3 regions of the Inediibacterium massiliense genome follow, and region 3 is predicted to be linked to each of the others. Evidence: riboswitches for the same ligand, from Rfam matches in the RefSeq annotation. Region 3 holds a riboswitch; each other region holds the start of a gene.
The links. A riboswitch is a leader RNA that binds a small molecule or an ion and turns the genes downstream of it on or off. The one in region 3 is predicted to bind FMN.

Region 1: it holds a riboswitch for FMN, as region 3 does, so the genes downstream of both, ribD (bifunctional diaminohydroxyphosphoribosylaminopyrimidine deaminase/5-amino-6-(5-phosphoribosylamino)uracil reductase RibD) here and BN2409_RS06380 (ECF transporter S component) in region 3, are expected to answer to the same signal.
Region 2: it holds a riboswitch for FMN, as region 3 does, so the genes downstream of both, ribB (3,4-dihydroxy-2-butanone-4-phosphate synthase) here and BN2409_RS06380 (ECF transporter S component) in region 3, are expected to answer to the same signal.

Annotation. Positions count from the first base shown of each region.
Region 1 is NZ_LN876583.1:158,163-163,256, forward strand. Features, by position in the region: gene BN2409_RS01090 (L-threonine 3-dehydrogenase) at 1-924, opposite strand, end outside; gene BN2409_RS01095 (glycine C-acetyltransferase) at 938-2,128, opposite strand; FMN riboswitch at 2,475-2,592, shown strand; gene ribD (bifunctional diaminohydroxyphosphoribosylaminopyrimidine deaminase/5-amino-6-(5-phosphoribosylamino)uracil reductase RibD) at 2,881-3,981, shown strand; gene ribE (riboflavin synthase) at 3,983-4,630, shown strand; gene BN2409_RS01110 (bifunctional 3,4-dihydroxy-2-butanone-4-phosphate synthase/GTP cyclohydrolase II) at 4,678-5,094, shown strand, end outside.
Region 2 is NZ_LN876587.1:1,411,709-1,416,802, forward strand. Features, by position in the region: gene BN2409_RS15430 (GNAT family N-acetyltransferase) at 1-377, shown strand, start outside; gene BN2409_RS17395 (hypothetical protein) at 546-704, opposite strand; gene BN2409_RS15435 (alpha/beta-type small acid-soluble spore protein) at 831-1,016, shown strand; gene BN2409_RS15440 (AAA family ATPase) at 1,066-1,569, opposite strand; gene BN2409_RS17745 (hypothetical protein) at 1,607-1,816, opposite strand; gene BN2409_RS15445 (MBL fold metallo-hydrolase) at 2,067-2,873, shown strand; FMN riboswitch at 2,993-3,106, shown strand; gene ribB (3,4-dihydroxy-2-butanone-4-phosphate synthase) at 3,249-3,887, shown strand; gene BN2409_RS15455 (hypothetical protein) at 4,192-4,809, shown strand.
Region 3 is NZ_LN876586.1:534,553-539,646, reverse strand. Features, by position in the region: gene tsaE (tRNA (adenosine(37)-N6)-threonylcarbamoyltransferase complex ATPase subunit type 1 TsaE) at 1-377, opposite strand, end outside; gene BN2409_RS06380 (ECF transporter S component) at 706-1,332, opposite strand; FMN riboswitch at 1,410-1,527, opposite strand; gene BN2409_RS06375 (hypothetical protein) at 1,605-2,054, opposite strand; gene BN2409_RS06370 (amidohydrolase) at 2,134-3,294, opposite strand; gene ppaX (pyrophosphatase PpaX) at 3,376-4,017, opposite strand; gene BN2409_RS06360 (Tex family protein) at 4,019-5,094, opposite strand, start outside.

The DNA.
Region 1 (5,094 bases), on a different contig from region 3:
AAGCATATCTTTAGTCATTTTTTCTAGATCATATTCCGCCTTAAATCCCCATTCTTCTTTTGCTGATGTACAATCTAAAGAATTTGGCCAACTATCTGCAATTCCTTGTCTAACAGGATCTACATCATAATTTATTTCAAAGGATGGAATATGTTTTTTGATTTCTGCTGCAATTTCTTCAGGTTCAAAGCTCATAGCTGTTACGTTAAAAGCATTTCTATGCTTTAATTTAGATGGATCTGCCTCCATTAAATTAATAATTGCACCTAACGCATCTGGCATATACATCATATCCATATAAGTTCCTTTTCCAATATATGAAGTATATTTTTGATTTTTCAATGCTTCATAATAAATATCTACTGCATAATCAGTAGTTCCTCCTCCTGGAGGTGCTACATATGAAATAAGTCCTGGAAATCTGACTCCCCTAGTATCTACTCCAAATTTATAATAATAATAGTCACAAAGAAGTTCTCCAGATACTTTATTGACTCCATACATAGTTGTAGGCCTTTGAATCGTATCTTGCGGAGTATGATCTTTAGGTGTAGAAGGCCCAAATGATCCTATTGAACTTGGTGTGAAAAATTGACATCCACATTCTCTCGCTACTTCTAATGCATTTACTAAGCCTCCCATATTTAAATTCCATGCAAATAATGGTTTTGCTTCTGCTGTAGCCGAAAGTAGAGCTGCTAAATGTACAATGGTATCAGAGTTATATTTTTTTACTAATTTATTCATATTCTCTCCATCCATTGCATCTAATATTTCAAAGGGACCTGCCTCTACAACTGGATGATCTGTAGGTTTTCTGATATCTGTAGCTACTACATTGTCATTTCCGTATATTTCTCTCATTTTAGTAACTAACTCCGTACCGATTTGCCCTAATGCTCCTGTGACAAATATTTTTTTCATCACCTATTCCTCCTTATAAAATTCCCATTTCTTTTCCTACTTTTTCATATATACTTAAAGCTTTGTCTAGCATTTCTTTAGTATGAGCTGCTGTAGGCATATTTCTCACCCTACCTGTTCCTCTTGGAACCGTTGGAAATACAATTGATTTTGCATAAACTCCCTCTTCATTAAGTCTTTTGCTAAACAATTGAGTTTTATTTTCATCTCCAATGATACAAGGTGTAATAGGAGTCTCACTTTTTCCTATATCAAATCCAATATTTTTTAATCCTTTCTTTAAATAATTTCCATTTTCCCAAAGCTTATCATGAAGCTCTGTACTCTCTGTAAGAATAGCTATAGCTTCTATACAAGCTGCTGCTGCTCCTGGTGTAAGAGAAGTAGAAAATAAAAATGGTCTAGAACGAACCTTCAACCAATCAATTAAATCCTTACTTCCTGCTACATATCCTCCTACTACCCCAATGGCTTTAGACAATGTCCCTATTTGAAAATCTATTTTGTCTGAAAGTCCAAAATGTTTTACTGTACCTGCACCTTTTCCCAGTACTCCCGATCCATGAGCATCATCTACATATGTAATCAAATCAAATTCTTGTGCAATTTCTACAATTTCAGGAAGCTTTGCAATATCGCCATCCATTGAAAATACACCATCTGTAATAACCATAATTTTATTATATTTTCCTGACTCTTTTACCTCTTTTGCAACTCTTCTTAAATCATCCATATCAGAGTGATTATAACGAATAATTTCTGCTTTTGATAATCTACAGCCGTCGATAATAGATGCATGATTGAGTTCATCTGATAAAATAGCATCATTTTTATCCATTACTGCTCCTATGGCACCCATATTGCAGTTAAACCCTGATTGAAAAACAATAGCTCCTTCTGTATGTTTAAACTTAGCCAGTTTTTCTTCTAATTGGATATGTATATCTAATGTTCCATTAATAGTACGAACAGCTCCTGCTCCTACCCCATATTTTTTAGTAGCTTCGATGCAGGCATTTACTAACCTTTCATTTGTAGCAAGTCCTAAATAGTTATTAGAAGATAAATTAATAAGTTCTCTTCCTTTTATTTTTATAATAGGTCCATTTGCTCCTTCTAATGGATCAATTGTATTGTAAAGCCCTCTTTTTTTCAAATCTTCCAAATTTTCTTTCAAGAATTTATTTAATATTTTACTAGACATTGTATATCCTCCTTATATAAAATATTTGTTTTCACATTGCATACATTTGTATTTTATCTACGCTTATATATATCCATACGCTCCATTATTTCAATTTATTTTTCATCTATCGTGATCGTATTCTACGGACAGTATATCATTTTCAATATGTTTTTTCAATATTTTCCATAAAATATATCATAAAATTTAAAATACATATTTTTCAATAAATTTTCTATCAATTGACGCATATTTTAAAATTATTTCCTTTCTAACTATTTTTATGCATACAAAATCTTTTTATTCTACATAAAATACCTCTTGACACCTAAAAAAGGAAATGCTACGATATTTTCATACAAATGAATACAATCTTCAGGGCAGGGTGCAATTCCCGACCGGCGGTATAGCCCGCGAGCCACTTTTGTGGTTGACTTGGTTTGATTCCAAGGCCGACAGTATAGTCTGGATGGAAGAAGAGGAATATGTATATCTATATTTTTATAGATGTGCTTTTTATGATGAGATAGTCCTGAAAATAATATTTTCAGGGCTTTTCTTATTCATTAGGGAACTATATAAATGAATAAATTGTGTATAACTTTAGAAAGTTAGATTTTCATCAAATTTTAAGCAACGGAAATTCTGAATGAAATGAAAGAATTTCGTTGGCGCCATGAGCAATTCCGATAGGAATATGCGAATTTTTAATTATGAAAGTTTTTTATAAAATTTGGAATAATATAATCATCTATTCCATAGAGGTGAAAAAAATGGACACTTTTTATATGAAAAAAGCTTTACATTTAGCTCAAAAAGGCATTGGCCATACAAGCCCAAATCCTTTAGTAGGAGCAGTCATTGTAAAAAATGGGCAAATTATAGGAGAAGGATATCACGAAAAGTTCGGAGGTCCTCACGCAGAAATCAATGCATTTTTAAATTCGACAGAAGATGTAAGTGAATCTACTATGTACGTAACCTTAGAACCCTGCTCTCATTATGGTAAAACTCCTCCTTGTGCACAAGCTATTGTAAATAAAAAAATCAAAAAAGTAGTCATTGCTATGAAAGATCCAAATCCTTTGGTTTCAGGACAGGGAATAGAAATATTAAAAAAGCACAACATAGAAGTAGTTACAGGAGTCTTAGAAGAAGAAGCAAAGAAATTAAATGAAATATTTGTTAAATATATCAGTACAAAATTACCATTTTGCATATTAAAAACTGCCATGACTCTAGATGGAAAAATAGCTACATCTACTAAAGACTCCAAATGGATTACCAATTCTTCCTCTAGAGAATACGTCCATTTACTTAGACACAAAGTAACAGGAATCATGGTAGGAATTGGAACTGTTTTAGCAGATGATCCTCTATTAACTACACGTATTGTAAATTACAAAGGAAAAAATCCAATTCGGATTATTGTAGATTCTAAAGGTCAAATTCCTCTAAATAGCAATATATTAAAAACAAGTAAAGACATAAAGACTATTATTGTCACAACAAAGATGATTTCAACAGAAAAAATAAAATCAATAGAAAATACAAAAGCAGAAGTTTTGATTACTCCTTCTAAAGATGGAAAAATAGATCTTTCTTACTTGATGAAAACTTTAGGAGAAAAAGGAATAGACAGTATTTTGCTTGAAGGAGGAGGAACACTAAATTTTTCTGCTCTTAAGGAAGGAATCATAGACCAAGTGATCTCTTTTATTGCTCCTAAAATCATAGGAGGAAAAGATGCCTTAACACCTATAGAGGGAGAAGGATTTTCTTTTATGAAAGATGCTATATGCCTAAATCATATAGAAGTCGATCATTTCAAAGAAGATATCATGATCAAAGGCTATATTGCAAAGGAGAGATAAAATGTTTACTGGACTTGTAGAAGAAATTGGAACTATTTTATCTATTACAAAAGGAGAAAAATCAGCAAAAATTACAATTCAAGCAAAAAAAATATTAGAAAATATTTGTTTAGGTGATAGTATTGCTACAAATGGAGTATGTCTTACAGTGACTGATTTTAACCAAAACTCTTTTTGTGTAGATGTAATGGCAGAAACTATGAGAAGAAGTAATTTAAAGGATCTTATAAAAAATAGTCCTGTAAATCTAGAAAGAGCACTAAAGCTAGGTGATCGTTTAGGCGGACATATTGTAAGTGGTCATATTGACGGAGTAGGAATTATTACAGACCTTGAAAAAGAAGATAATGCTATTTGGGTATCTATTAAAGCCCATGAAGAAATTTTAAAATATATTGTTTTAAAAGGATCCATCACTATTGATGGTATCAGTCTGACTGTAGCTTATGTAGACAATCATCTATTTAAGGTATCTATTATTCCTCATACAAAACATATGACTACACTCCTTGATAAAAAAATAGGAGATTCTGTTAATTTAGAGTGCGACATGATTGGAAAATATATTGAAAAATTTTTATTACAAAGAGAATCCTCTCCTAAAAAAGATATCAATATGAATTTTTTATCAGAACATGGATTTATATAATTTCAAATACAATGTAAATTTAAAAAATTTAAAACGAGGTGATAAAAATGTACAAATTCAATACAATCGAAGAAGCCATAGAAGATATACAAGCTGGAAAAATGATTGTAGTCATAGATGATGAAGATCGAGAAAACGAAGGAGATCTTTTAATGGCTGCTGAGCTAGTGACACCAGAGCATATTAATTTCATGGCAACCTATGCAAGAGGATTAATTTGTATGCCTATATGTAAAGAAAAGCTTGAAGAATTAGATATGCCTCAGATGGTATCTCATAATACAGATAATCATCAAACTGCTTTTACTGTATCTATTGATGCAATAGATACTTCAACTGGAATTTCAGCTTTTGAAAGAGCCCATACTATAAAAAAAGTACTAGATCCAAATAGCAATTCTACTGACTTTAGAAGACCTGGTCATATTTTCCCTCTAAAAGCCCGTGAAGGAGGCGTATTGAAA
Region 2 (5,094 bases), on a different contig from region 3:
CTACATTCTTTCAAAGTGCGCACCAAAACAAACTATTTGTACAAAATATTATTATGAGTCCAAACTCAGATATTTTAATAGCAGTCGATCACCATGAAACCCTTGTAGGCTTTGCTCTTATTCAAGAACTAGAAACGCCACCTTTTAATTGCTTTGTCAACCATCATTATGCCTATTTAATGGATATCATTATAGCAAGTACTCATCGTAATAAAGGGATTGGCTCATCTTTAATAAACGAAGTAAAAACATGGGCGCAAAGTCGAAATTTAGATTATATAGAGTTGAATGTTTTAACAAAAAATGTTAGTGCTATCAAATTATATGAAAAACATAAATTTAAAAATGTAATACAAACTATGCGATATACATTATAAATATAATTTCTATAATTATAGTTTATACAAGTTTTTAAATTGAACCCAACAATGTTTTCTTGCTTATCTAAAAATATTCATAAGTAAATACATAATATAAATGATATATTTAGCCATAATTTCACCAAATACATTCATATTGGAAAAAGAGAGCTTATGCTCCCTTAACTACTTTTTGTCTTTGTTTGTTGGATTGATAATAATTATTTTATCTTCAATATCATCTAGATCATCATGATCTATCCTTGTGTTATTTCGTTTTGTATTATAAATCTCTCCATATTCACCTTCTAGACATTTCATTGAAGATTTTTCATTTTTACTCATCTCATCACCTCGTTATTAGTATTTCGTACAGGTGATGATGATATACATATCCAATATACTTAACATATTTATTTTCTTTTTACACATCCTATATAATACACACAATTACAAAAGGAGTGAAAAACATTGTCTAAAAATAGACTCGTTGTTCCTGAAGCTCGTCAAGCTTTAGAACAATTCAAAATAGAATCCGCTCAAGAATTTGGTGTAAATGATCCAAAATCACTAGCTTCAAATCATACTGGATATATCGTAAGAAGATTAGTAGAAATGGGAGAAAAACAATTAATCAACAATCATAAAAAACATTAGTGCTATAACAGGAGTTTTATAAGACTCCTGTTTCAATATATAAAGTAACCTATTCCATTAATATATCTAACATTTTTTGAGTATGATTTAAAAAATCTTTCATAACTATATAATGTTCAGTCTCTTCATATTGAACTATTTGAAAACCTTTTTTTATCTCATAAATCACAGCATTGGGGTATGCCATAATAATAGGTGAATGAGTAGCTATAATAAATTGGCTTCCCTGCTCAACTAATTGATGCATCCTTGAGATCATAGTCATCTGTCTTGTAGGTGATAACGCAGCCTCTGGCTCATCTAAGATGTATATCCCTCTTCCTCTAAATTTATTTATAAATAAAGAAAGAAATGATTCTCCATGAGATTGCTCATGTAATGACTGTCCACCATAAAAATCAATAATTCTTGGTCCTCCTCCACCTTTATCTAATTCATCAATATTGGTAGCCACATTGTAAAAACTTTCTGATCTAAGAAAAAATCCATCTTTAGGTTTACTAGCTCCTTTAACCAATCTGATATAATTATGTAGCTCTGAATGTGTATCCATTGATGAAAAATTAAAGTTTTTTGTCCCCCCCTCTGGGTTAAAACCATATGCTGTCGCTATTGCTTCTAAGATCGTTGATTTTCCAGTTCCATTCTCCCCCTACAATGAATGTGACTTTAGGATGAAACTGTAATGTAGATAAATTACAAATAGCGCGCAGACAAAATGGATATTTATTAAAATTAGATATCTTGTCTCTCTGTAATTCTATACTTCTAATATACTGATTGATATTTCCAAAGTCCATAAAAGCTCCCCCTAAAATATAATCATACACTTCCTTATATTATAATACCTTCTTTACTCTATGTACAAATCATACATTCTATCCACCTTTAAAAAATTCTTAATGCACAAGAAATAGCTTTTGATTCTCAAGTGGGAAATGTTATATAATGTAAAAAAGTCTTCTTTTAGAAGATTTATTAAGTAGCCTGTTTTGAAATACATAATAAAAATTATAACTCTTATTCTAATTCAACCAAGGAGGTAAAAATGTGAAGCTAAAAGTTTTAGTAGACAACAATACCTACATTGATCAATATTATTGTGGAGAACCTGCTGTTTCGTATTATATTGAAGATGAGGATATCCGCTTACTATTAGATGTAGGCTATTCTGATCTATTTCTAAAAAATTCTACTGCATTAGGTATAGATTTAGAAAGTATAAGCACTATTGTTATTTCCCATGGTCACGATGATCATACAAGAGGATTAAAATATTATTTTGAACACAAGCCTAAAAATAATATTTCTATTATTGCTCATCCAGATGCATTTAAGGAAAAAGTAATAGACAACTTAAAAATTTGTTCTCCTATTTTACAGAAAGATCTAGAGAAAAAATGTAATCTAATTCTTTCAAAAGAACCTATAAAAATTAGCAAACACATCATATTTTTAGGAGAAATTCCTCAAATAAATGACTTTGAAAATAGAAAACCTATTGGTAAGCAAATTGTTGACAAAACTTTAGTTGATGATTATGTAATGGATGATACAGCCCTTGTATATAAAAGTGAAAATGGTATCTATATTGTTACAGGATGTTCTCACAGTGGAATATGCAATATAATAGAATATGCCAAAAAAGTATGTAAAGATCATCGGGTATTAGGTATTATAGGAGGGTTTCATTTATTTGAAATAAACAAACAAGTTAAAGAAACTATCCATTATCTAAAACAAAATAATGTAGAAGAATTATACCCTTGCCATTGTACTTCATTTACTGTTAAAGCAGAGATACATAAATCTTTGCCTGTAAAAGAAGTTGGTGTAGGTTTAGAAATAAATTGGTAAAAGTATGTTCTATATCGAATATGATTTTCTAGGAAATATATACTTTATTTGGATATAAATTTATTTTTTGTTTGACAAAGGAATCTAAAAAATGTTATATTAATAATACAATTATATAAAGTATCCTTCAGGGTTGGGTGAAATTCCCTATCGGCGGTATAGCCCGCGAGCCGTAAGGCAGATTCGGTTAAATTCCGAAGCCGACAGTATAGTCTGGATGAAAGAAGGTGAATATATTATACATATTTTATTATGTATGTTTATTATGCTTTTTGATCCCCTTAAGGTTGCTTAAGGGGATTTTTTATATGCATACATTTTTAGAAAAACCAAGGTACTTTATGTAAAATTTATTATAATTTGGAGGAAATTTAAATGAATGAACCATTATTAGCTCAGTTTGGAAATTCTAGAACACGTATAGAAAAAGCATTGGATAATCTTAGAGATGGCAAGGGCATCCTTCTTGTTGATGATGAAAATCGTGAAAATGAAGGAGATCTTATTTTCCCTGCCGAGACCATTACCATACCCCAAATGGCTATGTTAATTAGGGAATGTAGTGGTATTGTTTGTCTTTGTCTCACAGAAGAAAAAGTTAAAAAATTAGATTTACCTCAAATGGTACCTGATAACACATGTAAATACGAAACTGCATTTACCATCTCAATTGAAGCTAAGGATGGAGTTACTACAGGGGTTTCTGCTTCTGATCGAGTGACTACCATTCTTACTGCTGTAAAAGATGACTGCAAACCTGAAAATTTGGCTCATCCTGGTCACGTTTTCCCACTTCGTGCCCGTAAAGGCGGTGTTTTAGCTAGACGTGGTCATACAGAAGGCACTGTTGATCTTATGCGTTTAGCAGGATATAAACCTGCAGGAATTTTATGCGAACTTACAAATCCTGATGGAACTATGGCCCGCCTACCACAAATCGTTCACTTTGCTAAAGCACATGATATGACCGTTGTTTCTATTGAGGATATTGTAGAATATAAACAGAATATGTAAAAAACTAAAAGAACAAAGTCTTTCTTCAAAAGATTTATTAAGTAGACTTTGCCCTAATACATTACGGAAATTATGAAAATAAAATTTATGAATAGACCATAATTTCCTATATATTATAAAAAATCATAGGTTAAAATCTATGATTTTTTTGTGGCTTTATCTTTTCATTATAAGAAAACTCCTAAGAAACTATATTTAAAAACATAATCATTATATATCAAAAAAATATAAAACTAGAAATAAATCAATTGACTGAATAAAAATTAAAGCTTATAATAACATTTACAAAAAAGGAGGTGATAATATGTTAAAAACAAAAAAAATAGTAATGATTTTATTAAGTATGCTTTTGGTATGTTCAATGGTAGGATGTGGTGATCAAGAACCTGCTTTTAAGCCATTGCCGATTGACGTAAATGGTGCAAAAATTCTACTTGGACAATCTACTTTACAAGCATTTATCGATGCAGGGTATAAGGTAACATTAGACAAGACATTAAAAGAAGACATTGCTGGAGAAAAAATGCCAACTATGACTTATGATGTAGCCGCTTATGTAAGTAAAGACAATAAGATCGTAGGTATGGTAAGCTTTCTAAATAATACAAAGGATACCCTTCCTTTTGAAGAATGTATTGTGAATGAATATGAAATAACATATAAAGATCCATCATGGACTGGACAGTACGATACAGACAATGTTTTAGTAGATGGTATTAAATGCAAAGGAATGATGATAGACGATGTAAAAAAAGCATTTAAAGACAAAGTAGAATCCTTTGATGAATTTAAAAATCCTGATGGAAGTATTGGTGTCATGTCTTTTGAATTAAATGGAGTTCATATCAGTGTACACTTTGATTACACCACAAAAGAAGCAACAACTGTTGAAACAGAAGTTTTTTTATCATATTTTGAATAAATCAATTTCTTAGTCCTTGTAACTAGATGGCGATTGTCTTTTTACATAACTTTTTATTTATCACTATATAACAATGAATTCATATAGTGTATAAAATTTATTCATTTGTAAATAATTTAAATAATTACTCTTATACCTCTCCATTAACCAAAAATAAATTTTAAAAAAATCTTATGGTTAGAGGTGGTCATATGAATCTACATATACATATTGATATTGTATTCAACCCCATCAGTCTAGAAACAATATCAGCTGTTCTTAGTATTTTATGTAGTATTTGGACCA
Region 3 (5,094 bases):
TCGATTTTTTTGATATGAATCCATAGATGTTCTTTTGGAATAATCTCTTCTATTTGGGAAGCCCACTCTACCAAGCAAACTCCCTCTCCATAAAAATATTCCTCATACCCTAAATCTTCCATTTCATCTATTTCTCCAATTCTGTATACATCAAAATGATACAAAGGAACTCTTCCTTCGTATTCATGAATAATAGTAAAAGTTGGACTGGTTACACATTCCTCTACTTCTAAACCCTTGGCAATTGCTTTGGATAAAGTAGTTTTTCCTGCCCCTAAATCACCTGTTAAACATACTACATCTCCCTTTTGTAAAAACTTTCCTAACTTATATCCTAAATCATAAGTCTTTTGTTCACTACTACTTATTATTTTCATTTTTACACCTCTATCTTATCTACTTAAGTGTATTTTACCCTAAATACTACTATCTTTATATATTTTCTCAAAAAAAATACCAAAGAGCAAGGTTTCCCTTGCCCCAGACTGAAGACAAACTATATTTTAGCAAAGTCATAAAAATAAGGAACATTTATTGAAAATTTGTGAAAATATAGAATAAGTGAGAAAATGCTTAGCATTACATTGTTTGAGCATAGCGAGTTTGTAATGCTATTTTCGATCGTTTCTTTATATTTTCCAAGTTTGAAAATTTAGTGACGTTTTTTATGACTTTAGCTACAGATTGAGAAAACTTTCTCTTAGCCTATCTTTCCTTTAAAATAGGAGAAAGCTTTTTATATAATGATATGGTAAAAATAGATATAATAATTGCCTTGATGATATTAAATGGAATTACTCCATAATAAACTAATGTTTTTATATCTTTGATTGCACCATTTGCTGAAGCACTAATGGCTATAATTTGTTCTAGGGGCATAACCTTTGCATAAAAAGGAAGCAGCATAAAATAGTTGGCAAGTCCTCCCACAATCCCCATACATATAGCTCCAATAATCAATCCAATAATAGCTCCTGTCTTCTTTTTCTTCATTCTATACATAGCACTAGCAGGAATAATTAAAGAAATTCCTATTAAAAAATTTGCAAATTCTCCTACTCCCCCTGTAGTAGTTTTTGTTAAAAAATGAAGTAAATTTTTTACAAGCTCTATCATAATTCCTGCAGCAGGTCCAAGGGCTAGACCTCCGATCAAAGCAGGTAAATCACTTAAATCCATTTTTAAAAAGCCTGGAAAAAATAAGATAGGCATTTCTATGAACATAATTAAGTAAGCCAAAACAGATAATATTGAAATTTTTACCAATCCATGAGCTGTTGTAACCGTTCTAAATCCAAAAAAACCTTTTTGTACTGTAGATGTTCTATTCATTTTAAAAACCTCCTTAAGTCTTTTCAGGCACAAAAAAGCCTGAAGAATGATCTTCAGGCAACATGAACACATAAAAAATTCATCTTCTTCCATCCAGACTTTACTGTCGGTACTGGAGTTACACCAGTTCAGTAGCTTTCGCCACTCGCGGACTATACCGCCGGTCGGGAATTTCACCCTGCCCTGAAGATTCACATGATTTTATTTTATTCTATATTGATTATACATGAATTGTTTTTCTTTTTCAATACTTATCAGATCAAGTTATTGATCTAGTTACATTCACTTACTAAAGAAACATTTTTTTTATGTACAAAATAAATAATAAAAATCAATACCATTTCATGAGGTAACAATAACAAAATGCTTTTCCAAGCTACAAAATGCAAATAAATTGGATTAATATTCATAAAAATAAATACAGATCCTTCCAATAGACAAACAATTGCACTAGAAATTAATATAGCAAAAAAGCTAGTCTTCCATTTTACTCTCGTAATCCAATGAGTATATAAGATAAAAGTACTTATCCATATTATTGTATACATATCAAAATCTGCATATTGTTTAATAAAGTAAGAAGTAATGCCCTGAAATATAGCCACTCCTATAACTTTTTTTATATTAGGTCTCTCTCCCATCAATAAAAGCCCTGCCCATAACATAAGTATTGCTTCTGGAAATGCGCCAAAAATCATTACACTTATAGGCATACTATTCATCTAAAGCTCCCCTTTAAATTTACTTGTATCTATATAAAATTCTACAAATAAAAATCACATAAATCATTCTCCATATGATTTACTTTTCTTCATATACAATTGTTCCATCTATAATGGTACAGCTTACCTTTGATTGCAAGTCGAAAGGATGCCCATCCCATATGGCTATATCTGCATCTTTTCCTTCTTTGATGCTTCCTACATGGTTATCAATGCCTAAAATTTCTGCTGGATAAATAGTAATCGCCTTTAGAGCTTCTTCTTCTTTCATTCCTGCTTTTACTGCAAATGCTGCACACATAGGAAGATATTGAACAGGTATTACAGGATGATCTGTCATAATAGCTACTTTCATTCCTGCATTGTTTAAAATACCTGGAGTTTCAAAGGTAGTATTTTTAAGCTCTACTTTAGGTCTTTCTCCAAAGCTTGGTCCTACAATAGCAGCTAAGCCTTCTTCTTTTAATTCATCTACAATTAAATGTCCTTCTGTACAATGATCTAGAGTCATTTTCACATTAAATTCTTTTTTAATTCTTATAGCGCTAAATATATCATCTGCTCTATGAGCATGAGCTTTAAGTGGAATCTCTCTTCTTAGTACAGGAAGTAATGCTTCTAATTTCATATCATAAGAAGGTTTTTTAGATAAATCATCTTTTGAAGCTTCTAATTGTTCTTTATATCTTTTTGCTTTATATAAAGTATCTCTTAAAATAGCAGCTGTAGCCATTCTTGTCATAGGAGTTTGTTTTTGATCATGATACACTCTCTTCGGATTCTCTCCAAAAGCACACTTTTGTGCTAGTGGCGCCTTTACAATCATATTGTCAATACGATCTCCATATGTTTTAATAGCTGCAAACTGACCTCCTAATACATTGGCACTTCCAGGTCCTGTAGCAACGGTAGTAATCCCACCTTCTCTTGCCTCTTCAAAGTTTTTATCTAAAGGATTAATAGCATCAATAGCTCTAAGATGTGGAGTTACAGGATCTGTCATTTCATTTCCATCTGCTCCTTCAAAACCTATAGCATCTTCCCACATGCCTAAATGGCAATGCGCATCAATACATCCTGGCATGACAATTTTATCTGTAGCATCCACCACTTTTGTATTTGCAGGAGCTTCTATATGTTCTGCTATTTTTTTTATTTTTCCTTCTTCTATTAATATACTTCCTCTTTCATAATTTGTACCTTCCATGGTCCAAATGGTAGCATTTTTGATAAGTAACATAAAAACATCCTCCATTTATTGTTATTTTCTTTCAATTATACCATTCAATACTATTTATAAAAAGATTTTTACCACTTTACACTACAAACTTTTTATAATATCTATTAATTCTTCCATACTTTCTACTACATGATCAGGATCGTGTTTCATATACATATCCCTAGGAAGAGCACTCCATCCCACGGCTACAGAAATCATTCCTGCGTTTTTTCCACATAAAATATCATAGGGACTATCTCCTACAATCATACTTTCCTCTACTTGGCCACCTATTTTTTCTAGTGCTAAAAGGGCAGGAGTAGGATCTGGTTTATGAATAGTCGTATCATCTGCACCAATAATCACATCAAAATAATCCGTTAGATGAAATAAGTCTAATCCTCTTTTAGCAGATTCGTTCAATCTTGAAGTAACTACTCCTAGATGATACCCATCATCATATAATCTTTTGAGTCCTTCTTTTACTCCTTGATGCATAGTAATATAATCATCAAATCTACTGAATTGAAAATCTCTATAGGTTTTTAATGCCACATCACTTAAATCTTTAAATTCTCTATCTAATGTAACTTTTAATATTTCTCCAAAAGACTTTATAATCTCTTCTTTAGGAACATCCTTTTTGAGATGTGTTTTATAAGTATATTGAAAGGACTGAATAATTAGCTCATTGGTATCTAATAATGTTCCATCTAAATCAAATAATATATTTTTAATGGTCATTTTATACTCCCTTCATGGTAAGTGAAATCTTTCCTCTTTCTATATCTAATCCTATAATTTTTACTTTTACTTCATCTCCAACAGCTACTACATTCATAGGATGTTTTACAAACTTTTCACTAAGCTGTGAAATATGAACTAGACCATCTTGTTTGACTCCTATATCTACAAATGCTCCAAAGTCTACTACATTTCTTACGGTTCCCGTCATTACCATATCTAGCTTTAAATCTTCCATCTTTAGTACATCTGATCGAAATACTGGCTTTGGCATTTCTTCTCTAGGATCTCTACCAGGTTTTTTTATTTCTTGTATAATATCCTTCAGTGTAGGAATTCCGACTTCTAATTCAATAGATAACTTTTCTATATTTTGCTCTAGTGTATTTCCTGGTTTATATTCTAATATTTTTGACTCTATATCTTTTAATCTCCCAGCTTCAATATGATTTTTTAAGTATCCTAATTTTTCTACAAGTTTCATAGTAATAGGATAAGACTCTGGATGAACTGCTGTATTATCTAATGGATTGTCCCCATTAGATATCCTAAGAAAACCTGCACATTGCTCATAAGCCTTTTCCCCTAATCTTTTTACCTTTTTGATTTCTTCTCTGTTTTTAAATTTCCCATTTTCTTCTCTATATCCTACAATATTTTTAGCAATAGATGAAGAAATTCCTGATACATATTGAAGAAGAGAAGGTGTTGCTGTATTTAAATCTACCCCTACACTATTTACGCAATCTTCTACTACATTTTTAAGACTTTCTCCTAATTTGCTTTGATTCAAATCATGCTGATATTGTCCTACTCCAATACTCTTTGGATCAATTTTTACAAGCTCTGCCAATGGGTCTTGTAGTCTTCTCCCTATAGAGATAGCTCCTCTTATAGATACATCTATATCTGGATACTCCTCTGCTGCAAGCTTAGATGCCGAATATACAGAAGCTCCTGCTTCACTTACAATCGTATAATATACTTTCTTATCTATTTCTTTTAATAACTCAGCTACTATAAATTCTGTTTCTCTTGATGCAGTACCATTTCCAATAGGAATGATATCTATATTAT